DNA from 2 places in the Paenibacillus sp. JNUCC 35 genome. Region 1 is predicted to be linked to the other one. Evidence: riboswitches for the same ligand, from Rfam matches in the RefSeq annotation. Region 1 holds a riboswitch; the other holds the start of a gene.

The links. Region 1 has a riboswitch for cyclic di-AMP ahead of AC2TF6_RS17045 (CAP domain-containing protein). Riboswitches for the same ligand answer to the same signal wherever they lie in the genome.
Region 2: linked by a shared signal. The riboswitch ahead of AC2TF6_RS02325 (C40 family peptidase) and the one ahead of AC2TF6_RS17045 (CAP domain-containing protein) in region 1 are both predicted to bind cyclic di-AMP.

The regions. Positions count from the first base shown of each region.
Region 1 covers NZ_CM177771.1:3,827,571-3,835,172, forward strand. The annotation lists gene AC2TF6_RS17035 (ABC-F family ATP-binding cassette domain-containing protein) at 1-1,772, opposite strand, end outside; gene AC2TF6_RS17040 (M42 family metallopeptidase) at 1,880-2,968, opposite strand; cyclic di-AMP (ydaO/yuaA leader) riboswitch at 3,498-3,633, shown strand; gene AC2TF6_RS17045 (CAP domain-containing protein) at 3,640-4,446, shown strand; gene AC2TF6_RS17050 (Dabb family protein) at 4,961-5,251, opposite strand; gene AC2TF6_RS17055 (FHA domain-containing protein) at 5,325-6,386, opposite strand; partial or broken gene AC2TF6_RS17060 (DUF6382 domain-containing protein) at 7,011-7,442, opposite strand; gene AC2TF6_RS17065 (A24 family peptidase) at 7,387-7,602, opposite strand, start outside.
Region 2 covers NZ_CM177771.1:488,725-496,326, forward strand. The annotation lists gene AC2TF6_RS02295 (ArsR/SmtB family transcription factor) at 1-188, shown strand, start outside; gene AC2TF6_RS02300 (MFS transporter) at 181-1,446, shown strand; gene AC2TF6_RS02305 (DUF6597 domain-containing transcriptional factor) at 1,541-2,353, opposite strand; gene AC2TF6_RS02310 (SRPBCC domain-containing protein) at 2,499-2,948, shown strand; gene AC2TF6_RS02315 (DUF1540 domain-containing protein) at 3,159-3,380, opposite strand; gene AC2TF6_RS02320 (cryptochrome/photolyase family protein) at 3,422-4,813, opposite strand; gene AC2TF6_RS02325 (C40 family peptidase) at 4,963-5,427, opposite strand; cyclic di-AMP (ydaO/yuaA leader) riboswitch at 5,431-5,575, opposite strand; gene AC2TF6_RS02330 (SurA N-terminal domain-containing protein) at 5,753-6,343, opposite strand; gene AC2TF6_RS02335 (hypothetical protein) at 6,547-7,368, opposite strand; gene AC2TF6_RS02340 (M1 family metallopeptidase) at 7,378-7,602, opposite strand, start outside.

The DNA.
Region 1 (7,602 bases):
GCGATGCGGTCTTCGATCGTATCCCATTCCTTCTGCTCGTTGAAGGAAAGTTTTTTCTTCTTGGCGCGTTCCCCGCCGGAGACCGCTCCGGTTGTACCCGTGGATGGAGCCGATGATGCGGAGGCCTGGGTCCGGGCTTTTTCTTTAGCGTCGGGCTTAAGCTCGGAAGCTTCACGCTGCTGTTTGAGCTCCAGGTATTCGGAATACGTTCCGATATACTGTTCGATCTCTCCCTCGCCCGTAAACGAGAACAGATGGTCGGCGGTCCGGTCCAAGAAATAACGGTCATGGGATACCGTGATGACGGCCCCCGGAAACTGCTCCAGATAATCTTCCAGAATGGACAAGGTCTGAATATCCAGATCGTTCGTCGGCTCGTCGAGCAGCAGGACATTCGGCTCTCCCATCAGTGTACGCAGCAGATAGAGCCGGCGCTTCTCGCCTCCGGAAAGTTTCCCGATCGGCGTCCACTGGAGATTCGGCGGGAACAGGAATCTTTCCAGCATCTGCGCCGCCGTGATGCTCTCTCCGTCCTTCGTTCGGATGACCTCGGCCGCCTCCCGGACATACTCGATGACACGCTGCTTGTCATCCATCTCCACACTTTCTTGTGTGTAGTAGGCAAGCTTGACGGTGCTCCCCCGCTCGATTTCGCCGCTGTCCGGGCCGAGGCGTCCGGCCAGCATATTCAGCAGCGTCGATTTGCCGCTTCCATTGCGGCCGATAATGCCGATCCGGTCGTCCGGCAGCACGATGTAGCTGAAATCATGGATGAGCTCACGGCCCTCGTAGCCTTTGCTCACCTGCTTGAGCTCGATGACTTTGCGGCCGAGGCGGCTGCCTGCCAGAGCCATATCGAGCTTTGCCGCAGGCCCGTCGACCTTGCGGTCGCGCAGCTCCTCCGCCCGCTCGACGCGGGCTTTCTGCTTCGTCGTGCGGGCTTTCGCGCCGCGGTGCAGCCAGGCAAGCTCTCTGCGGAGCAGGTTGCGCCGCTTGTCTTCGCTGGAGGCTTCACGCTCCATGCGTTCGGCCTTTTTCTCCAGAAACGTCGTGTAATTGCCTTCATAGCTGTATATGCTGCCGCGGTCGAGCTCCAGAATGCGGCTGGTCACGCGCTCAAGGAAATAGCGGTCGTGCGTGACGAGCAGCAGAGCGCCTTTCCATTTGCTTAAAAACTGCTCCAGCCAGTCCACCGTCTCGTTGTCGATGTGGTTGGTAGGCTCGTCGAGAATAAGCAGGTCGGCGGGCTGGATCAGCACGCGGGCCATCGCGACACGCTTCCGCTGGCCGCCGGACAGTTCGCCGACGGGCTTGCCGAATTCCGTGATGCCCAGCTTCGTCAGGACTGTCTTGGCCGTTGTGCCGGCCTCCCAGGCGTCCAGCTCGTCCATTCTCGCCTGCACCCGCATCAGCTTCTGCTGGGCAGCCTCGTCCTCGGGGCTGCTATCAAGGGCCGCGAGCGCCTGCTCGTAGTCGCGGAGCACTTTCATAAGCGGCGTTTCTCCGTAGAAAACCTGCTCCAGAACCGTCGAACGCTCATCAAACTCCGGCTGTTGAGGCAAGTATTCCACTTTGAAATGATTGGAATGAACGATCGATCCGGAGTCCGGCGTTTCCAAACCGGCCAAGATTCTCAGCAGAGAAGACTTGCCGGTGCCATTGACACCGATCAGACCGATCCGCTGTTTTTCCGAGATGGTAAACGATATATCGTCGAAGAGAACTTTCTCTCCGTAAGTTTTTACTAGATGTTCGGCATGAATAATACTCATGAGTTCCTCCGTCCTTAAGCGCCGCGCCAAATGAATCCGGCTGCCCTCATACCCGCCGTCGGGCGTAGGGATGAGACCAGCCGGATGTAGAATCGATTTCTTCGGATTTAAACCGGGCTGACCGGATTTTCCGGCTGTTCGGGGTCGCTCGCTGCCGCGGCCGGGTGCAGAATGTATTGCAGCAGCAGAGAGGCCGTTCCCGCGATGGCGTCCACATGTGTGCGTTCCATGCCGTGGGAGGCATGAACGCCGGGGCCGATCAGCGCGGCACGGATGTTGCTGCCTCCGCGGAGCGCCGCCGAAGCGTCCGAACCATACTGCGGGTATACATCCACCACGTGGCGGATCCCGGAATGTTCCGCGAGGCGGATAAGCTGAGAGGTCATCGCGTAGTCGTAAGGACCGCTGGAATCTTTTGCACAGATGGAGACGTCCTGCTCGGTGCAGGTCAGATCGTCCCCCATGGCTCCCATGTCGACGGCAAGGAGCTCGTCGATGTCGGCCGGGATGTAGGAAGCCCCGTGGCCGACTTCCTCGTAAGTGGTCACAATGATTTTAACGGTGCAGGCCGGTTCGATCAGCTCGTTCTTCAGAAGATCCATGAGCGCGAACAGGGCGGCCACGCTCGCTTTATCGTCGAGATGACGGGACTTGACATACCCGTTCTCCAGCATGCGGACCCGCGGCTCGAATGACACGAAATCCCCGACACGAATTCCCAGCTTCTGTACCTCTTCCTTGTTGAAAGCCAGTTCGTCCAGGCGAACTTCCATGTTCTCCTCGACGCGTTTATGGTCTCTCGCATCCGGAAAAACGTGAACCGAAGGCTTGGTCGTTAAAATAGTGCCTTCATAACTGAGTCCCTGGCGCGTATGAACGCGGCAGTACTCGTTTTCGATGGCAGCCATCATAAAACCGCCCACCGACGTGAGGCGCAGACGCCCGTTGTCCTTGATGGACCGCACCATCGCCCCGAGCGTATCCACATGAGCCGAGAGCCCGATCGTGTAATCGCTCCGTTTGCCCGGAATCGTAATGATGCCGCAGCCTTTATTCGTCAGTTCCAGCTTGTAGCCCAGCTTCTCGGCTTCCGCCTTCACTTTATCCATAATGTGGTGGGTGTATCCGCTCGGGCTTGGCGTTTGCAAAAGCATGTCCAGCACTTCCAGCAGATACGTTCTGTTTACTTGCTCCATAAACTCAACCTCTCCTTTTCTATCCCGGTACGAGTAGTGTCGCTCTTCAAACGAAACCGTTCAAAGGGAAAGCTCTCCGCCTGACCGGCGGCCGGTTTCCGTTTCTGAGCGCTATGTAAAGACTTGCTTCTACTTAATACCCCGAAAATTCCTCTATCTATCAACCCAAATTGTCGCACATCCGCCGGATTCTATCTGTCCGGACAGTTTTGCCGAGAAAGTTAACCGGTGAAGTTCCTTTTAAAGATCTCACTTATTTACAATCTTGCAAATTCCCATAAAAAAGACTGTAAATTCCGGAATTTTACGCCAATTAGCATGCCTTCAAAAGCGTTCTCTTACTGGTGATACTACACTGTTTCCCCGTTGTTTTCAAACGATAAACCCGTTTCCGGAAAAACAATCCGGCCGTGGCTGGAAAACTTTGTCCCGTGAAATCTAGCAAATCGCATGCTAGGATTAAAAGGCTTCTTCCGAGAGAGAGTGCAGAGCAGCGCGTCATGCAGGCTCCTCTTCTCAGACAGAAAGCAAAAAAACAAGGCCGAAGCTTCTCCGGAAGCACGGGGGAACCCATTTTTGGGGTGAAGCCATGATGCTCATGGCCGGGTGATTGCTCTTTGACCCGAATCCGTCAGCTAACCTCGCAGGCCGAAAAAAGGAGAGATTTTACTTTGAAATCTATCAAAAAAGCAACTCTCGTTGGTGTTTTTGCCCTTACGTCCGTTTTCGGAGCAGGCGCCGCATCCGCATCCGCCGAGCCGTGCAATGTTTCCGGCGGGGACACACTCGCGACCCTTTCGAATAAATACGGCATTGATCTCGCCTCTCTTCTTACATCGAATCCGCAGTTGAAAAATCCGAATTTCATTTGGAAAGGCATGCAGATCGTTGTTCCGCCTGCGGAAAAACCGTCTGCCGAGGCACCGGCCGCGCCAACCGCGCCCGAAAAGAAACCGGAAGCCCAGAAACCTTCTGCACCACCGGCAAAGCCGAGCAAGCCCGCTCCGGAAACTCAGGCACCCGTAAACACGCCGAAACCGACAACCAAGCCGTCCGCACCTGTCGCGACTCCGGCACCGAAACCGGCTGAAAAACCGGCCGCTTCCCAATCGGAATTCGCGGATCAAGTCGTAACGCTGGTGAACCAAGAACGTGCCAAAGCGGGATTAAAACCGCTCGCTTCCGACAGCGCGCTTGCCGCGATGGCTTTGGACAAAGCGAAGGATATGTATACAAATAACTATTTCGACCACAACTCTCCGAAGTACGGATCTCCATTTGATATGATGAAATCTTATGGCATCTCTTATACGTATGCAGGCGAAAACATCGCCAAAGGACAGCGCACTCCGCAGGATGTAATGAACTCGTGGATGAACAGCCAGGGTCACCGTGAAAACATTTTGAGCCCGAACTTTACGAAAATCGGAGTCGCTTACTATAACGGCGAATGGGTTCAAGAGTTTATCGCGAACTAATTCGATTTTGCAAATGCACGAATGCGAATATACAATTTAAGGCTATAATTTGATCCTACAATCCAATCTAATGCAGCTTTGTGAAAAGCGGCCCGTTCCTGACCCGGAACCGGCCGCTTTTTTTGCGAAAAAACAGGCGGCTAGGAGCCTATTGCCCCGGGCAGAAGTAAGGAGTCATAATACAGAAGGCGTGGGGGAAACTAAGCGGGACGATTTCTGGACGATTTATTGAAGTACGGCATCGGTTAATCCTTCGGCAGCATTAAAATAAAGGGATTCTGCAGTAAAGCTTTATGCTGTTGTGTTACTTCAGATGGCGTTGCAGTGGCATTGCGCTACTCGGAAAGAGGCTTCCGGCGTTGAATGACATCGGTGCATAGGAATTCGCTCACCTAGAGATGATGGCAGCCATGACTTTCACATCGAGTGTTTTGCCGGCGGCTGCACCATAAAAAGAACCTGCCGCGAAAAACGGCAAGTTCTTACGAGTTTTACCTGATTTTTTTTGAATAAATTAGCTTTCAAAGTCTACGCAGGGAGCGACGCCGTCTTTGGCTTCGCCCATATAGGCGAGCACATCCTGGTGGACGGGGTGCACATTATAAGCTTTGAGATCTTCAAGTGAGTTAAACTTTGTGATCAAAGCCAGGTCATAAGAACGTTCGGAATGGATCACATCCGCGCCCACTTCGATATGCAGCAGTTCGGAAATTTTGCCTTCCATGTTCTGCAGCTTGGCTCTTGCTTGTTCGACGGACTCCGGGCTGCGGTCTTTAAGCTTGAAAAACACGACATGTGTAATCATTGGACATTCTCCTCTTTCCCGTTTCTTCAACAACCCGTCCATTATACCATTATCATTCCACGACAGGAACCGGTCAGCCGAATCGGAAGGTAAATTCGGTGTGAATGATCCGCACCATATCCCCGTCTTTCAAAGCGACCATTTGATAAGGAACAAGCATCCCGTCGTTTAGAAACGTACCGTTTCGCGAACCGAGGTCTTTGACCGCATAACCTTCCGGCGTCCGTAAAAATTGCGCGTGAATCCGCGAGATCCCGAGTACATCTTCGATATAGTCGGCATCTCCTACCCCTCTCCCGATAATAAAAGAATCCGCGTCGAGCAGAATCGTTTCCTTCCGGCCTTCCCGCAGCACTTCGAGCACGGGATGGCGGAACTTCGCATGCGGCGGGGCTGACTCGGCGCCGAGATAAACGGTTTCATCTGCGTTGTTCACCGCAGATAGCGGCGGACCCAGGAGCGTCGTACGTTCGCCCAGTCCGGCGTAGTACTGCTCGAGCGACACCGGCTCCTGTTCCGCCGCAGGCGGATACGGGCTTCTGCCGGAGGGTGCCGCTTCTTTCAACTGGCTGCTGCGTCGGCCCGGAAGGCCGATTGCCAGCAGTACGTAAGCGGCATCCAGCACCAGCAGCGTCGCTCCGCTGCTGATGTACAGCAGCGGGGGCCCGGGCGCGCTGAAATAAGCGTTCCAGATCATCCCGATGATCAGGAATGCGCCTCCCAGCGCGAGGATTTTGCCGCGGGACCCGGGAAGCGGTCCCGCGGAGGCAGCCGCTCCGGCGAGCGCGGCTTGCGGCTGCGGCGCTGCGTGCGGCTGCGGCGGGTGCCCAGCCGCCTGCACGCCGAGGCCGGTCTGCCGTCGGCTGAGCGGCACAGCCGCAGCAGGTTGGGTTTGCGACGCAGCAATTGGAGCTGCAGTTGGCGGTGAGGCGGTACGCGGAACTGCCGTACGGAGAACAGGCGCTCCGGTGCCAGCGGGAGCTACCGCAGTGCTCGCGGAAAAGCGGGTTACGGCAGCGGCTGCGGATGAACCTACTGCAAAGGTTGCCGGAGTCAAATCGGGACCCGGAGCGGAAGCGCCTATGTCCGGCGAGACCGGGTGCGCATAGCTCAAAGCGGCAGAAGCAGATTCCATATAGTTCTCTTTGACAGACACAGGATAATCAGAGCCGTCCGCAGCAATTTGTTGACGTCTTTGGATAAACTTCTCTGCTGCACCCCGCGGCTTGGGATCTGTAATGCTTTCACCCACAAGCTTATGAGGCGACCCAGTCCTGTCTTGGGCCATATGTGTACGCTCTCTTCGCAAAAGCCCCTCATCAACAACATCGTTACTTTCTTTGTGAAGCTGCAGCGGTTCCGTTACAGGGCTACCTTGCCCTGACTTATGCAACACAGAAAACGCATAAACGCTCCGCTCACTGAACTGTGCAGGGTCCTGCATTTCTGAGTCCGGAACGATTGAAGTTCGAACAATCGAGTCCGACTCCATGCCTCCTTTCCCGCTGTCTTCCTCAATACTTAGCCCGTCCCCACTTATTTCCAGGTAGATTTGCCTTTTAAACTCTCGAACGGAGAAGTTTTCACGCTCACAGTACTTGGCAAGTCTCTCGAGACTTCCACGCTCTTTCGCTTTAAGCCGACTGCCCAAGTCTCGAACAAGCGCACTCCACATGACAGAGGCAGATACAGCCGGAATTTCCTTTATAGGGAGGCACAGCAACGTGACGTCCGCCCAGCCCCTTTCGATATATATGTAATTTTTATCCACCACAAACTGGGCCTCATTTAGCATAAAATTGTCACTATCGCTTACACAAGCCGCCGTTTCGTGCAGCAGTTGAAGACATCCGCCGGGATCTGGACTGCGATCTTTAAGGATAGCTGCCAGAGACCGTCTTGAAGCCAGGTTATAGAGCAGCCTGACATGACTATCGATCTCTTCCACTTTCAAAGGCAGTACCCGTGGAATAGGGTTTTCTGCAAGCATCTTTAGCTGCACGGGCGCTAGGCGTTCAATGTTCAGCTCTTCTTCCAAGCCCACTTCCAGCCATCTGCCTTGCGACAACCGTATGCTTGCCTGCAATCCGAATATTTCCATAGCTTCATCCTTTCGCATCTCTGACGGGCTTCTCTTAAAAAGCAAGGCTTCCGTACCAGTAAGCAGCCAGAACCCCCGGCAATACCGCATACATAAAAGGAAACCGCAGCTGATCACTTTGTTTCAAGCTTTTCCAGAACGACAAATCTTTAAGAAACAAACATAGGGCCAATCCGCCGAATAAGCGCCCGAGCCGTTTGGCTCCTTCTTTTCTCGCAAGAAGCAAGCACAAGCCGATCGCTCCCGCGAA
Region 2 (7,602 bases), 2.9 Mb from region 1:
AGACCGAGGTGAACATTCCGAAGGAAAAGTTTAAGAAATGGGTCGCGAAGTATCACGAGCTGATCCAGGAGCTGAACCGGATGGCGGAAGAAGAGGTTTCGGAGGAGGAGATGGATACTTTTTATCTGATGACGGTAGCGTTCCAGATCGACGAGCCGTATTTCAAAGGGGAGAAGGAAGATGAGTAGCTTGGAGGCCCGAATCCAAGCGGAGAGGATGCCCCGTCCGGCATCGTCGCTTTTCCGGGAAAGAGCGTTCACGATGTTGTGGCTGTCTACGATTTTCTCCGGCCTCGCCCTGAACATGTTCTATTTCGCGGAAGCCTGGTACGTGGTGAACGTCTTGAACATGGAGGCTTCCCTCGGCGTTATTTATCTGATCGGGACGCTGCCCCGCGTCTTGTTCATGGCGATCGGGGGCGTGCTGGCCGACCGTATCAGCCCGTCGAAGATCATGTTCGTGTCGACGATAACCAAATCGGCGCTGCTCGCCGTCCTGGTTCTGGTTCTGGTGGAGGGCGGGGGAATCGGATTGGGAGCCCTGACCGCTTTCGCGCTGCTGTTCGGCATACTGGACGCGTTCTTTTGGCCCGCTTCGGGTTCGATCGTCCCGTCCATCGTCTCCAAAGAGGAGCTAACGAGGGCCAACTCCATTATCCAGACGACGAATCAGTCCACCTCGATATTCGGGCCGATGATCAGCGGTTTTGTCATCGTCGCTTTCCGGTATGAAGGGATCTTCGGCCTGATTACCGTACTGCTGGCGCTAGGTGCCCTATTCGCGCTGCTTGTCCGCGTGCGGAAATCCCCATCGCCGGACACGAGAGCGGAACGGATTCCGATGCTGACCAGCGTCAAGGAAGGGATCGGCTACGTCCGTCAGGCACCCATATTGAAGGCATTTGTGCTGAAGACGCTGTTTTTGAATCTGTTTTTTACCGGTCCCTTTGCAATCGGCATCCCGGTTTTCGTCAAACACGTTCTGCACGGGGAGACACTCGATTTCAGTATGCTGCAATCCTTCCTGGCGGGAGGAATGCTGGTCGGCTCGATTGTGCTGGGCATTCTCAACTTGAAACGCCGGAGAGGCTTGATTAGCGTTCTGGCCCAGTTAGGCCTGTCGTTCAGCTTTCTCGCGCTGAGCATGGCCGGCACACTGTGGACCGGAGCCGTGTTCGCCGCTTGTATGGGAATCTCGATGGGAATCTCGAACATCTGCGCCATTTCCGTGATCCAGAATCATGCCGACCAAGCCTATATCGGTCGTGTGATGAGTATTCAGACCATGTCTTCCATGGGACTTACGCCTATTTCATACGGTTTGACTTCACTGCTTCTCAGCGTTGGTGTAGGAATACAGAACATTGTAATGGGCGGCGCTCTTCTCCTGCTCGCCTTTACCTTCTGGCTGATCGTTAAAATTCCGTCTTTACGGAAAGCGGACTAAAGACTACTTTCAGAAAGCGGCCTCGCTGAATTGCAGAGTGCTTCCAAGCGCTAAATCGGCGGGCCGTTCCATTTTTTTATGCAGTTCTGCCGATCTAACCTTGTTTACTGCGCACGTACTCCTCCGGAGATTTGCCGATAACCGTTTTGAAATCTTTAATTAGATGAGCCTGGTCGTAATAGCCCAGATCTACCGCGAGCTTCGACCAGTCCGGCGATTCTCCCGCATCCGCCGATACGGCGGCATCCTGGAGCCGGTATCTCTTGATAACCCATTTTGGGCTGACGCCGACATACTGGCTGAACATCCGCTGCATCGTTCTTGCGGAGATGCCGAACCTGGCTCCAACGTCCTCAACCCGGTTGATTTCCCTGTGTCCCGCAATATAATCGATCACCGAATTGACGAGTTCGATTTGTTCGTCAGCCGGCGGCCGCTCTCTAATGAAAAAGTCATCCACGAAGCGGACCTTCGCCTCTTCATCCGGTTCGGAGAAAAGGGCTTCTTCCAGCGGAAGGCAGCTTCTGCCGAAAACCTTCTGGAAGGGCAGGCTGCGGTTGACCAGCTCCGAAGCCGGCTGCCGGTAAAACGGATAAAACCCGCCCGGCCGGAACAAAACGCCGAATACTTCTCCTTTGCCCTCAAGAAGCTGCGACATTTTCCCCTTATTCGTCCCATAGATCCGCGTGTTGTCTTTTTCGAAAACCAGATTAAAGCATGGAGGCTGGAGCACCTCCTGGGTATGGGATGGAAGTCCTCTCAAGTCCCAATGAATCAGCCAGTAATGCCGGATAAAAAAAGCCAGCTCCGGAGCGGGCAATCTTCGGGAAATGGTGAACTTTTGCCGGCCCTTTTCGTAATTCAAGATGCCTTTGTTGACGACGACCGGGTTCTCCTCGGGTTTCATGCGGACCCGCCTCCGTTCAAGATGAAGTCTCAGGGAAGATGTCGCTTTTTTACAATCGCTTTGCGCCGTGGCCCTGTAAAGTTGATGGTAGCAAAACGGCCAAGCTATCACAAGACGCCGACACTAGGCTAGGGAGGAATCTTCAATGGATCTCACTTATCATTTTTATATCGACGGCAGCCCGGAGCAGGTGTGGGATGTTTTCGTAACACCGGAGAAAACCCGTAAAATCTTTTTCGACTGTGTGATCGATTCTTCTTATGTCCCCGGTGAATCTATCCGGTATATCGGACCCGGCAATGACGGCGAGCAGACCGTCCATATTTACGGAGAAGTGCTGGAATACGAACCGAACCGTATCCTTAGTTACATTGAACACCCCGGTCCTTCGTATTATCCGAATCATGCGGATATCACTACGCGGGTAACCATTAAGCTGGAGCCGGTCGGCGGCTGCACCAAGCTGACCCTGATCAACGATGAGTGGGTCGAAAATCATCCTTCCTACACAAAGGCGGACCCCGCATGGTGGATGCTGCTGAGCGCCATCAAAACGTTCGTGGAGACCGGAAAGAAACTGGATCTCGGCTGGTAAGGCAGAGAAGGGCGGGGTTCCGTATAGAACCATCCTGCAGGAGTAAGTGAAGCGTTTCCACACAAAAAAAGGCCGTGCAGGCTGAAGCCTGCACGGCCTTTAATCACCCGCTGATCTCAGCGGGATTATTTTTGTAAGCCGACAGCAGGGGAGCTCTACGGCTCCTCTGCTGTCGGCATTTTCATTTTTTAATGAAACGTTTGATTGAAATTAGTGATGATGACGTTCCTCGAAAGTTTGACAGCAGGTGTCGGTGATGCCCTCGGCGGAATCCTGATGCCCGGAATCGTAAGGCAGACCGTCCCGTTTTTGCGGTTGTGGCTTGTTCGAATGAGCGTTTACTTCGATCATAATAACTTCCGCACTGCAGTTATTGCCCTGCTCCCAGTATTCGCAGTTGGCAATGCTGCACTTCACCATTGGATTTTCCATGTTTATCACCTCGTACTTCTATTTACCCGAAGAACGGAGCTTTAAACAGGGGGAGAGCCATCCGGAGAAAATCCGGCCGGACCCGCACCGGCATCAGGTTTAGCCTCCGCCAGCATGTGCTTGTAAATCTCGATCGCTGCCGCGCGTGAGCTCTTCAGATCGACAATCGCGTCCGCCTGCGGCTTGTGAATTTCCTTATCGCTCAGATGAGCGATATGGGGAAGCCACCGCCGGATGTACATGCCCGTCGGATCATGCGTCTCCGACTGGGTGACGGGGTTCATGACGCGGAAGTACGGAGACGCGTCGAAGCCGAGCGAAGCACTCCACAGCCAGCCGCCCCGGTTGAGCACGTTGTCGTAATCGGCGAGCTTGCGCCGGAAATACCGTTCACCCAGCGTGAAGGGACACCGCAGGTTCTTGGTCAGGAACATGGCCGTCACCATCCGCAGCCGGTTCGGCATGTGCCCCGTGGCGTTCAGCTCCGCCATGGCCGCATCCACGACCGGAATGCCGGTCTGCCCCCGGCACCACCGCTCGAAGAGCGTGTCCTCCAGGCCGGAGAAATCGAATTTCTTCTCGTAGACGAAGAAATCCGGGTTATAGACGGCCTGGTACAGGTAGAAGTCGCGCCACGCCAGCTGGCGCGTCCAGGCTTCGTGCCGCTCGCTGCCGAGAGCGGCTTCATACGCCCGGCGCACGGAGAGCGCGCCGGTGTTCAGGTGGCGGCTGATCCCGCTGGTCGTCTCGAAGGCGTACCGGTCTCTTTGCGCTTCATAAGCGCGGAGACCTCCTTCGAGAAAATCGCTCAGAGTCTGAGCGGGATCAGGCGCCGTGCCTGCCGCTTCCGGGTCCAGCGGAAGCGGAAACCGGGCGGACCAGGCTTCGCGGTCCGGCAGCGGCCGTGTCTGCAAATCGCGCACGGTGACGGCAGACGACGGCCGGAAAAAAAGGTGCATGTAAGCGTTCCATTTTTTATAAAAAGGGGTAAATACCTGGTAAGGGGTGCTGCGCTCCGCGAAGTGCTGGAAGTCTCCGAAATCGGCGAGCGTATGGTCGATCAGCGTGGTAACCGGAACGCCGCGGGCGGAAGCTGAAACCTTCAGTTTGCGGTCACGTACTAATGCGTAGGGCGTAACGTCGCCGTGCAGGACGATTTCTTCAATCGGCAGCTCGGCCAGCAGCTGATCGACCACGGCATGAGGCTCGCCGGCAAGCACTTCCAGATGAGCGCCCGCTTTCCGGTATTCGCGGATGAGCCTGGAGACGTGACGGAGGAAGTTGACTCCGCTGTGTTCCCGGTCCCGGCCGTCGCGCAGAAGGAAGGGGTCCAGAATCAGGATGTGCAGGCTCGGACGCCCCAAGCTGTGAATGTAATCAAACGCAGTGAGGTCGTCAATCCGCAGATCTTTGCGATGAATAAAAAGGATCATAATGAAGGGACGCTCCTTACTTTTTCGTCTAACTTCATAGTAACAGGAAATCCGGCGCAAATGAAAAGAAGCCCGGCAAGCCAGGCTGCAACCTGGATTACGGGGCTCCCTTTCGGGTATATGCTGCGTTCCATTACGAGTGCGTCTTACTAGTCTGCAGTGATCTTGTTAAAAAGGTCATCGCCGATAACGCGGCGTGCAGAAACGTATCGTTTCGCATAGTAAGATTCGCTCAAGTCACTCTTTGTAACACCTTTGTTCGTAGCGGAGTGGGCGAACTTGTTGTTCCCGATGTAAATACCTACATGGGAGATGCCTTTTCCGTCGGTGTTAAAAAATACAAGGTCACCCGGTCTCAGATCGCTTTTCGCAACCGAGGATCCTTGGCCGTTCTGTGCTTTTGAAGTGCGTGCCAGATCAATGCCGAACCGGTCAAATACGTAGGACGTGAAGCCCGAGCAATCAAAACCGCTGGTCGATGTGCCCGAATACTTGTAAGGCGTCCCTACCAATCCGTCAATCGTGGAGCTGAGCGTCGACTTCGCGGAAGCGCTGCCGATTTCCACACTCAAAAACAGGGTCAAGCTCAAAACAAACAACAAGACTTTCTTCAACTGTGTTGCTCCTTCCTGTGCCTACGAGGTTAGCTGGAGGGTTCGGTAGAAGGTCCCCTATGATCCCTTTGTTGCAAGATCAATTCACCCAGAGTGGATCCCCCGTTTTCTTCCTTTCGTCTAAGAAGAAATTCGGCAATCTTTTTCTGTTCGACACTAAATATTCGCCATAGGTCCAGAAATTCCTTCCAAAAAACTAAAAATAGTTACAAAAAAGTTTCAAAAGCAGTTATTTAGTCGGATTTCAGGGCAAAAAATAGATCAAAAAACCCGCCTTCTTGTATAAAAAGGGCGGGTTTTCCATGTCTTTCAGCTTAGAGGCAATCTAAGTTTTCGGCTGATCCGGAAACTTCACGCGCAGCCCCGGTTTCGTTTCGGCAAGCAGTTTTTCCTGCAGGGCGTTGAGGTCTTCCTGCGTTTTCAGCTCGCCTTTTTTGACGAGGTACTCGATCGTCTTTTGCTGGAGGAGATATTTGGCGTACTGGTTGACGGTTTTAGGATCGGTCCAGTAGGTTGCTTCGGTCAAACCGGCGCTTTTGTAGAGCATCTCCTTCAACTGAGCCGCTTCGGGACCGGCCGCTTCCAGCGCTTTGCGCTGCTGGTCGATAGCCTGCTTCACTTCGGCTTCTTTGACTTTGACGCCGCGCTTCTGGCCGTAACGGACGAAGAGCTCGTCCTTAAGCATCAGATCGAGAAGCTGGTCGTTGGTCAAATTGTTTTGAGCGCCCTGCATTTGAAAGGCCAGGTCGACTTCGGCTTTCATTTTGTCGAAAGCCTGGTTGGAGATGCGGACGTCGTGACCGATCGCCACAACCTCTTTGGCTTTAACGTCGGACTGTCCGTAAAAGAACGACCCGGCGGCGACACAAAGGCCAATTACTGCCGCCACGACGGTGCTTGTCCGTGGGGATATCATCGGTAATGCCTCCTTTTATCTTCTATCTTTCCATGATAGCTGAAAAAAACGCAAATGGAAACTAAAAACCCCCTGGCCGGTGAACGGCAGGGGGAGACGGATATCGCGCCGGAACAATCCGGAACGAGAACGGTTAAGAAGAGGATCAGCGTATGTGATTCGTCTGTTTTGCCGCCCGGCTTACGGGCAGAAAACCAGGCTTTCTAGGTGCGGTAGCTTTCCCAGATTTCACGCTGCGCGGCGATGGACCACATTTTTACAAAGGTGCGGACCAAAGGGTATATCTGGTGGATAATGAGGGCCGTCAGGCCTGCCCATATGTAGGATGCATAAGTCGCCGCGACGGCCAGAAGGAAGCCGAGCAGGACAAGCAGCAGGGCATTGCCCGCGATTCGTAAGCCTTGGCGGAACACGACCGGAAGCACCGAGAGAAGTCCTCGTCGATCCTCGGAGGCCCGGCCGAACTGCAGGAACAGGAAGAGGAGCTGAACAAGCAGGGCATACACGGCATAGAGAGCCGCCCAGGGAAGCATGGACAGAAGGAGCTGCTCGAATCCGTAGGCTTTGTTGAACAAAGCAAGCGCTTTGGGAGCCAGCCAGTAGAGCGGCGCAAGCATCAAGACCGTTTGAAGGAGATAATAGAGGAAGAAGGGCAGCAGCAGTTCGCGGATTCCTTTCATAAACCGGTAGCCCGCATTCATCTGCCGGTGTTCCAGAGAGTACAGCACGCCGGCGTTCAGCATGGGGCTGATCAGCATCCGGACGGCCAGCAGGATGAGAAGCCATTCGAGATACGGCTGGATGAGATCCGTTTTTACAAGCCGGAACTGGCTTTCCATCAAGAACAAATGAACGGCGCTCTGGGGCTGATCGCTGGCCGGATAACGGTGGAGCAGGGGAACGATAATGGATTGGACCCATTTATAAAGCAGAATCCCCCAGGCAAACTGGTACACATACAGCACGCAAACGGCGAACGGCTGCTTGAGGGCGGCCGTCAAGCCTTGTCGAAGATAGCGGAGCATCTCATCACCTCACCAGGCTACAGTATCGAACAGCGTTTCCAGCAGTTTGACGACGCCGAGGGTCCAGCGGATTCTCCACGTGGTGTCGACTTCGGTTTTCATATAGTTGTTGATATGCCGGTTTTCGAGCTTCATGGTGTATTTGGGATCCAGGGAAACCCAATCCACCGGGGATTTATGGGTCAGCTTGTATTCGATCTGCTCGCCCTGTCCGTCCCAGACCTTCTCTGTCGT